DNA from 2 places in the Lysinibacillus sp. G4S2 genome. Region 2 is predicted to be linked to the other one. Evidence: riboswitches for the same ligand, from Rfam matches in the RefSeq annotation. Region 2 holds a riboswitch; the other holds the start of a gene.
The links. A riboswitch is a leader RNA that binds a small molecule or an ion and turns the genes downstream of it on or off. The one in region 2 is predicted to bind thiamine pyrophosphate.

Region 1: linked by a shared signal. The riboswitch ahead of thiT (energy-coupled thiamine transporter ThiT) and the one ahead of QUF91_RS14460 (ABC transporter substrate-binding protein) in region 2 are both predicted to bind thiamine pyrophosphate.

What each region holds. Positions count from the first base shown of each region.
Region 1 is NZ_JAUCFJ010000002.1:4,735,573-4,740,610, reverse strand. It holds gene QUF91_RS28345 (LUD domain-containing protein) at 273-425, opposite strand; gene QUF91_RS24305 (magnetosome magnetite crystal formation protein family) at 578-910, opposite strand; TPP riboswitch at 1,034-1,141, shown strand; gene thiT (energy-coupled thiamine transporter ThiT) at 1,308-1,868, shown strand; gene QUF91_RS24295 (hypothetical protein) at 2,064-2,240, shown strand; gene map (type I methionyl aminopeptidase) at 2,291-3,046, shown strand; gene QUF91_RS24285 (hypothetical protein) at 3,072-3,785, opposite strand; gene QUF91_RS24280 (polyphosphate kinase 2 family protein) at 3,985-4,809, shown strand; gene QUF91_RS24275 (GNAT family N-acetyltransferase) at 4,949-5,038, shown strand, end outside.
Region 2 is NZ_JAUCFJ010000002.1:2,805,665-2,810,702, forward strand. It holds gene QUF91_RS14440 (TatD family hydrolase) at 1-389, opposite strand, end outside; gene QUF91_RS14445 (ABC transporter ATP-binding protein) at 379-1,128, opposite strand; gene QUF91_RS14450 (ABC transporter permease) at 1,106-1,876, opposite strand; gene QUF91_RS14455 (thiamine-binding protein) at 1,876-2,166, opposite strand; gene QUF91_RS14460 (ABC transporter substrate-binding protein) at 2,168-3,172, opposite strand; TPP riboswitch at 3,342-3,452, opposite strand; gene QUF91_RS14465 (hypothetical protein) at 3,514-4,701, opposite strand; gene QUF91_RS14470 (sigma-70 family RNA polymerase sigma factor) at 4,682-5,038, opposite strand, start outside.

The DNA.
Region 1 (5,038 bases), 1.9 Mb from region 2:
AAAAAGCGCGAGAAATCAATTTAGAAACGTTGATTTCTCGCGTTTTTTTGATGTTAAATTTTGCGTAAAAAAATATGCTTATGTGCAAATTATCAGTGCGGTCAGATAATAGGTAGATGTCGATATTTTTCGAAAGTTGGTTGATAAATTAAAAAAGTTGGGTGATAAATCGATAAAGTTGGTCGATAAACAATCAAAAGTTCTCGATAAATCTCAAAACTGCAGCTCATTAAAAATTTTTGTCGCTGCACTTCTGTTGCAGAAAACCCTTCCTATAAATCATCAATAATAATGTAGGTCATGTACATAGGGCCGTGAACACCGACAACTAAAATTATTTCAATATCAGCAGAGTTACTAGGTCCGGAAATAACCCCATTTAACTTTAGGAGCGTATTATTTCTTATAGATGTTTTTGGAGGAATTAGTTGTTCCCTTCTTTGTAGCGATTACTTTTTTTACAATTGGGATAACGAAAGGTGCTAATTTTACGGCGGTTTTGACAACTTTAGATACTTTCATTAAAATAACAGCTCCTTTAACTCTTAGTATTACCTGTTCAATTCCGTAATGAAACTTATCGGATCACGCGAACAGCTTGAATAATATTCCAAATTACGATGCCTAGAGAGATGAGTAAGTAAATTGCGAATGAAGCAAACCAAATGATAAGAAACGTAGTGCTACCTGAATCCGGTTCAAAAGTGTTAAATGATAAAGTTGAGAAGATAAAGACGGCGAAGAAGATAATTCCAAACACGACTGGAATTAAATGAGATATAAGTGCTCGGATAGAATGTTTCTTGACGTAGCTATCTTTTGAAACAAAATAAACCACTATTGGCACAATAAAAGGTGCGAACAAAATACTGAGATAACTAAAGGCAGACAAAACTTTTTGGTTCTCCATAGTAGTACCTCCTTTTTTTATATTTACGCATGAAAAACAGCAAAGTTTCAAAAAAAATGTGGAAGAGGTTGTAATCATAACCGTGTTTGCGTACAATTAGGTAGTTCAATTAAATTAAGATGTAACGACCACAAGGGGAGCTGATGATGTCAGCTGAGACTGGGCACTTAATGCCTTGACTCTTTGAACCTGTAAGTTAACACTTGCGTAGGGATGTGGATAGAAACCGACACTTTTACGATGTGAGGCTCTGTCCTGGCATCGTTTTTTCTTTATTCGGTCACTAAAAACGTACTGAGTAGAGATTAAGTCTTTTTGGTGTCAGATAGGGACATATTTATCGAATGTTTTCTATTCCTGCTCTTGTATCCTACATCGGAACAAAGGAGAGAATAATATGGACAAAAAAAGACTTTTAATGCTTGTGGAGATTGCAATATTCGCAGCGATCGGTCTAGTGCTTGATCAGGTTTCCTTTAAAGTATGGGCACAAGGTGGCTCTGTTAGTCTAGTGATGGTGCCAATAATTTTAATAGCATTCCGATGGGGCCTTATTCCAGGTCTAACGACGGGCTTACTAATTGGTGTTATGCAAACAATGTTTGGTGCCTATATTGTACATTGGCTTCAAGGATTACTCGATTACGGCGTTGCCTTCACTGTAGTTGGTTTAGCTGCAATTGTTCGTCGACCAGTACTTGAGGCTGCGAAAAATTTAAACAAAACAAAAATGGCACTTTATATTATTTTAGGAACTGTATTAGCAGGGTTTTTACGTTATGCGGCACATACAATTGCTGGCGCTGTATTTTTCTCAGAATATGCTGGCGATCAAAATGCATGGATTTATTCAATCATCTATAATGGAACATATATGCTACCAGCAACGGTTTTAACAGCAATTGTTGCTGTTCTGTTATTTACAGCCGCTCCTCAATTAATGCAACGAAAATCATAACTATTATGCCCTTCACATGAGTGGAGGGTTTTTATTTTTATTAAATTGAATGGGGGATTATTGCTTTTTTAGCTAGTTAGGGATGACGTATAGTAAACCGTATGTTATGAAAATAAGTTGTTCTTCGTTCCGGCTGGGCGACTCTTTGGGGATCAGCGTCACAGATGAGACCCTGCAGCGCAGCGGATGTTTTCTGTGCTAAAGCAAAGCGACAGCAACAAATGTATTCTCTGTGCTAAAGCGAAGCGACAGCGGCAAAGCGCCCAGCCGGAACGGAAATCGATCTCACGTTTTGGAGATGAGCCTGTTTTTCAGCACTTTACAATTTATGATGACATACAATATTTAAAGCGTTTAGCGTTTTTTGTATAAAAAGTTATGTTATATTATTGAATAGATATTAGATGAAAGGGACGTTAAAAATGATCGTAAAAACGCAAGAAGAGATTGAAGCCTTTAAAAAAATCGGCCGTATTTGTGCTGAAATTCGTGAAGCAATGAAGGCCGCTACAAAACCAGGTGTAACTACACTGGAACTAGATGAAATTGCAGGCCGTATGTTTGCTGAGGCAGGAGCAGTTTCTGGACCTAAAGGGGAGTATGATTTCCCAGGATACACATGTATTAGTGTTAATGAGGAAGTCGCACATGGTATTCCAGGTAAACGTGTGATTAATGAGGGAGATATCGTAAACATTGATGTATCTGGTTCATTAAATGGCTATTTTGCTGATACGGGTATTTCATTTGTAGTTGGTGAAGGCTATGAGGATAAAGAAAAGCTATGTCGCGTAGCTAAAAGTGCTTTTGATCGTGCAATGACAAAAGTAAAAGCAGGCTCGAAATTAAACCAAATCGGAAAAGCTGTTGAGCGTGAAGCGTATGCCAATGATTTAACAGTGATCATGAACCTAACAGGTCATGGATTAGGTCGTTCATTACATGATGAGCCAAATCATATTTTAAACTATTATGATGCATGGGATTCTACAATTATGAAAGAGGGCATGGTGCTTGCAGTCGAGCCATTTATCTCGGCAAAAGCGGAGCATATTGTGGAATCTGGTGATGGCTGGACATTCGTTACGCCAGACAAATCATTAGTTGCTCAAATCGAGCATTCAATTATCGTTACAAAAGACAAACCAATTATTTTAACTTCACTTGATGAACAATAAAAAAGCTAAAATCCTGCTAACCAATTTATTTTTGGTAGGCAGGATTTTTTTTGATAAATAATATACCGACAAGTAGCACTCCACATAAAAATAAAGATGCCGTTGTCACAAGTAGCTCATCTAAACCATTATGTAACGCAACCCCAACATAGGACCAGATAAATACACTTGGATACATAATATCAAAATGATGGAATCGAATATGTAGCGCTATTGCGACCCCGATTGTCAGTAAAATAACTGCCCAAAGTGGATTACTAAGGCCAAAACCATTCCATTGATAAGATGTTAGCGTAAAGCTTACGTTTGTCATCAGTATAAATGTAACCCATGCGAAGTAAATCGAGAAGGGTATTCGACCTGAAGGTGAATGATCGCTGAGAGGGTACGTATTGTACAACAAAAATAAATACAGTACTAAAATAAACGTACTAGCAATTGTCACGATAAATAGTTCGTGATGCCAAAACACAATTGTTAACGCCTGCATGATGCAAATGCTACTAAAGAGAACAGTCTGTTTAATAGATGTCTTTTTAATATTCATGACTAACCAATAACCAAGTAACATGTAAATTACAATCCAAATCACATAGCTAACATTAAAAGGTGCGAATATTACAGGAAAACGATTTGAGATCTCTAATGAAGATTGATCGTTTATTTTCATGAAATAGGATGAAAAGGTTAGGATAAGTGAGACAATATAAGATACTGTCATCAAAATAAATCGAGGCATGTTTTCCTCTCCCTTCGTGTTAAATTGTATAGGGAAAAGACAAATAAGTATAGGACTGTGACATTATATTTTCATTATAACGGAAATTTCTAACAATGTATCGTGTTGTTTAAAATCATCTACAATTTACCATTTGAATAGGCATTCATATATTTCTTTAGTACAATAGGGATATCCAAATGTAAGGAGTGAAGTTTTAATGACTCAAAATTTAAATAATCTAGATTTATCAGTTGAACTAGATAAGAAAATGTATAAAAAGAAATTAAAAGTACTCCAATATGAAATGTTAAATGCTCAACAGTTTTTATTAAACAATAGAATTGGGCTAATTCTAGTATTTGAAGGTATGGATGCTGCTGGAAAGGGTGGAGCTATTAAACGTCTTATTGAGCGTGTTGATCCACGTGGCTATGTCGTACATCCAATTTCAGCACCTCAGCCCCATGAGCTGCGTTACAATTATTTACAACGATTTTGGAGAAAACTGCCACAGCATGGGCAAATTGCTATTTTCGATCGCTCTTGGTATGGCCGTGTATTAGTTGAGCGTATTGAAGGATTTGCAACAAAAGAAGAGTGGTCTCGTGCATACGAAGAAATTAATAATTTTGAAAAGATTTTAACAGCGGGGGATTATATTGTCATTAAGTTTTGGCTTCATGTATCTGATGAGGAGCAGCTTAAACGTTTTAAAGAACGTGAGGAGGATCCATATAAGTCTTGGAAGCTAACAGATGAAGACTGGCGTAATCGTGAAAAATCACCTCAGTACATAGATGCTGCAAATGAAATGTTTGAGAAGACAGATAAGAAAAATGCTCCATGGATCCTAGTACCGGGTGACGATAAAAAATATGCGCGTGTACAAGTATTACAAGAAACAATTGCACATATCGAACGTGAGGCACAAAAACGTGGCCTTCATTTAACAAATGTATTAGACAAAGCACATTTAGAAGATGCGGAATCTTCTAGCCTTGAATTGTTAGAAGAGAAACCTAAAAAACAAAAAGTTAAATAATGAAATGGATGCTGTAACAACAAGAAGAGATGTTTTAGTTGTAGCAGCATCTTTTTTTACATACAATAAAAGTAAAATGGGGTCTCACATCTCAAGCGTTAAAATGTATTGACAATTATCGGAAGGTTAGTGTGGAGAAATGGTGCTTAAAATTTGGAGATTATTGAGGAAAAAGGGTGAAAATGTGGTATCAGTCCAAGGAAATAAATGCTACATTCGCACATTTCAA
Region 2 (5,038 bases):
TCATAAACAGCATGTAAAATAATCGGTTTATTTAGTTCCTTCGCCAGCAAAATAAACCGTTCTAACAATTCCATATACGGGCGATCATCAACTGCCTTCTCTTGTTTCAAATAATAAGGTAACCCTACCTCACCAATAGCTACCGTATCATGAGCATGTTGGCGGATCCAATCGAATAATGCCTCTTCTTCCATAGCACTTGGTAACGCTTGTTCAGGATGAAAACCAAACGCCGCCTTTACCTTTGCAAAGGTTTTCGACAACTTCAACGTTTTTTCACACGATTCAATATTCATGCTAACAGCAATGACATGTTCAGCTTCCTCTAGCAAAGTTGGTACTTCATTCTCCAAATACTGATCTAAATGAATATGCGCATCAATCAACATTCGCGTCATCCTTTTCTTCTTTTAAGTAAGTAAATAACTGTTGCTTTAATGCTGTAAATGTTGCGGAATGGCGGATTTCCTCTTGTCGTGGCCTCGCAAAAGGTACAATAATTTCCTTTTTAATCGTAGCTGGTCGTTTCGTTAAGACAATGATGCGATCCGCTAAAAAAAGTGCTTCCTCGATACTATGAGTAACAAATACAATAGATTTTCGATATTCCTCCCATATCGATAAAAGCCACGCCTGCATTTCAAGCCTTGTAAACTCATCAAGTGCAGAGAACGGCTCATCTAAGCATAAAATGGGCTTGTCACTGACAATTGCACGGATAAATGATACCCGTTGTTGCATACCGCCAGACAGCTCATTTGGATACGCATTTTTAAACGATGCGAGTCCTACTTTGTCTAGCCATTCCTTGGCACGTTCAATATTCGGTTTTTGCTGAAGCTCCTCAACGATCGTGACATTTTCTACTATCGTACGCCAAGGCAGTAAACATGGTTGCTGAGGCATATAGCCAATCGTTCCTCTTTTTTGCTGGATATCGGTACCGTTTAATAAGATAGCTCCCTTATCAATAGAAGTCACACCACCAATTAATTGAAAGAGTGTGCTTTTTCCACTTCCTGACGGACCAATAATCGCCACAAATTCCCCGTCCTTCACTTCAAAAGATAAATTACGAATGACTGGAAGGGAATCAAAGGATTTATCAATGTTTTGAATGCTGAGCATGTAGGCCTCTCCCCTTCACAACGAGCTTTTCTAATAATCGAATAGCACTAAATAATAATAAACTTAAAATTACAATGGCAAAAATCGCTACAAACACACGATCTGTTCGAAATGAAGATTGTGCCAATGTCATATAGACACCAATCCCCTTTTTCGCACCTAGCCATTCTGCAATGACCGCTCCCATAACGCTATAGGTTGCCGCGATCTTAATGCCTGAAAAAATCGCTGGATACGCATACGGCCATTCAAGTTTCCAAAAGGTTTGTGCTTTCGTTGCACCGACCATCTCAAAATAATGTTTCAGCTCTGGTGAGGTTTGACGAAAGCCATCCATTGCCGAGATCACAATTGGAAAAAAGCACACGAGACAAATAATAATAAGCTTTGGCAATAAACCAAATCCAAACCAAATGATTAATAGCGGTGCTAGGACGAGCACAGGAACATTCTGTGACATAATGAGAATAGGATAAAATAGCTCCCGAATAAACGTAAAACGATGTAATAACACGGCAACCGTTAGCCCGCACAATATCCCGATAGCAAGACCTAGAAGTGCTAATTGAACAGTTGCAAACGCATGCGGCAAGAACGTTTCATACGATTGAAAGCCTTCTTTCAAAATGGCACTTGGTGCAGGCAATAGCCAATGTGGAACATCTGCCAAACGGACAATTAGTTCCCATATGAATAAGAGGAAGGCGATAAAAATTATCGTCCTTCCTTGTTTGATTACCGACTTCATCACTGATATTTCTCCGTTAACGTACCCATTGTAATACCTGATGGCTGATATAAAATTTTCACTTGAGTAATGACATTAATAGCACCAAGTTCTATCATCTTATCATTCATTTTTTCGATGATTTGTAATAAAGTCGATAGCTCACCCTCCATTGTCGTTTCTAATGGATGAACTTCATATTTCACCCCTGATGCGTCTATAACGGCAATCGCTGCATCGACAAATGGAATAACATCTTCATATTTTTCAGTTTTCGGGATAATTTGTACACTAATTAATGAGTTTGCCATGTTATTTTGTCTCCTTTTTCGGTAAAAAGTCATTTGTAAATGCTTGTTCTGCGTTAAATTCGCCCTCTAAAACTTTGTTGTCGGCCATCCATTTTGCGTAGTTCTCCCAGACAGTTAGCTTTTGCTCGCCCCAGTGCGCCGCATCGTCTTGATACTTATCTGCTAGCCATTCCTGACTTTTATGCACGAGGTCTTTATCTAAGTCAGGTACCGCTTCTAATAAAATATCAGCCGCCTCACTCGGATGACTTATCGCATATTCATAGCCCTTTGCTGCAGCAGCGACAAATGCTTTGACTGTATCCGGATCATCCTTAATCATTTTTTCATTTGTAGCAAGTACAGGTGTGTAATAATCTAACTGATCACTATAATCTGTTAAATAAAGCATGTTCAATTTTTCACCACGAAGTTCTGCTTCAATCCCTGTCCATGCATAATAAATCCAGGCAAAATCAATATCTTTTTTCATCATTGTGAAGAAATCCAAATCACCTGCATTGACAATATCTAACTTATTAATATCCGCATTTTCTGTTTGCATAAGTGATTGTAGGACAGCCTTTTCAAGTGGTGCACCCCAGCCACCATATGTTTTACCTTCAAAATCCTTCGGTGACGTAATCCCTTTAGATGCAGTGGATGCAAAGCCAGAAGTATTATGTTGAATAATCGCTGCAATCGATACTAAAGGTACATCCTGCACACGTGCCTGTGTAATCCCTTCTTGGTAGCTTACGCCAAACTGAGCCTTACCAGACGCCACTAGTTGATCTGCACCCGTTTCGCCAGGTAATAAAATTTCAACATCTAAGCCCTGTTCTTTAAAGTAGCCAAGTTTTTCCGCTACATATAAACCTGTATGATTTGTATTCGGTGTCCAATCTAGCACGACCGATACCTTTTTTAATGCATTCGCATCGTTTTTATCCTTTGTCTCCTCTTTTTTGCTACAACCCACTAATGTTAAAAGTGTAGCCATCAGAATCAATAACCATTTTTTCATGTTTAATCCTCCCAGTAAGTAATGTGAAAGTGTTCATGAATGAATGTTTCCACCAGAAGAAAGCGTATTCACAATTAGTATGTACCCAAGGCTTGCACATACAACAAAAACATAAAAAAACGCCCAGGATTCCTCCCAGACGTTTTACAATCAGTATCAAAAACTTTCTTTTTTTTGAATAGATGTTCCCTACGCTGGTACGAGCCAAATCAGGTTCAAAGGGTCAGCGTCTATCGGACACAATCTCAGCTGGCAACTACCAGTCCCCCTACATTCTTTCCATATGAACTTTTCGTGATTATTATACCCATATCTATCTGTAAATGACAAGGGTCTCTTTACTAAAAGCGCTGTAAATATAATTTAACAGCCCCATCTCTCTCTTCAAGAGTTCCATCTTCTAAAATATATTTTTCATTTACCCCAAATAACTGCAATGTCCCTTCTTTTGTAAAACGTGGATTAAAGAGAACTAGTTGAACATCTTTAAAGTCGGGAAGCGATGATAAAGAGCCATCTTCTACTTTGTATAACTTAAATCGAGATTTATCCTCATTTGGTACAAACTCATTTAGAGCAAGTTTATTCTTGTAGACAGCTAAAGAAAAAGCCTTTTTACCATCAATCTTATGGTAAGATCCATCTACTAAATCAACATAACCTGTCTCTAAGCTTTTTCCATTTTTAAAGGAAGCATAAATTTTTTGGTCGGTAAGTGCAATGTCCAACGTTCCTTTAAAAGGTAATTCGTATTGCTTCTCTTTTTCTGTTCCAACATCATAGAGCGTAAAGCGCACCACTTCTTCACCATCTTTTTTAACGACTTCTGGTATAAGCAACTGATTATCCTGGTAAATCGGCTGACTTACTGAACTATTATCAAAGAATTGTTTATATTGTTTTACCTCGTTTGTACGTAAATTCGTCAAGCTATAAATAGTTTGACCTTTTTTTGTATCATTTTTATCTGTCAATAGTATATCATCATCTAAATCTATAAAAGAACTAGTAGAAAATTCTTTGACCTCTAACGTCTCCCTATTTTTAACGAAAACATCCTCCTCTTTACCATCACCCATCCAAACAAGCCAGTTTTCATTCACGAGAATCTTTGAAATAGGCGATTCACCCTTCATCTCAACTTTTTCAATTTGTGTATCGATTGCATAAGAATAAATGTTACCTCCTTCGTAGTAAAAGAAAGAGTTTGTTGCATCATCAAATATAGCTGTGAATAACGTTTCAGTAGAACGACCTGGTATACTAATTTCTTCATAAGTTCGATCAGTTACTTGCGAAACAATCAATTGTTCTATACCGTCTTCTATAAATGGATAACTTAGCAAGATTGTAAGAGCCAAGGCTGAAACTCCAACTACTACAGGCTTCCACCCATGTTTTTTTACAGGCTGTTGCTGCTGGACAAATCTATCATGCGCCGCCGATAAGATTCCTTCTTTTTTCTGGGTGGTTAATTCTATATTGTCGGGTATTATATCCTTCAATCGTTCATGTAAATTCGTTTCCATTATAAAACCCCTCCTTTTCCAATTGAATGCCTACCCGTTTTCTCCCCCTTGCTAGCCTTGTCTTCACTGTGTTAACGGAACATTGTAAAACTAATGCAATGTCGTTCACCGAAAGTTCATCATAATAATAAAGCCAAAGTACTTCTCGATATTTTGTTTCTAATGTAGTAATAGTGTCAGCAATAACATCTATCTCTTCTTTCTTTAAAATTTCTGATTCCGCTGAAATTGAGGTATCACGCTTTTTAAAAAAACTTGTCAATTCAGTTTTTCTATACGCCCAACTTTTAAAGTAATTATGACATTCGTTCACGACCATACGATATAAGTATGTTTT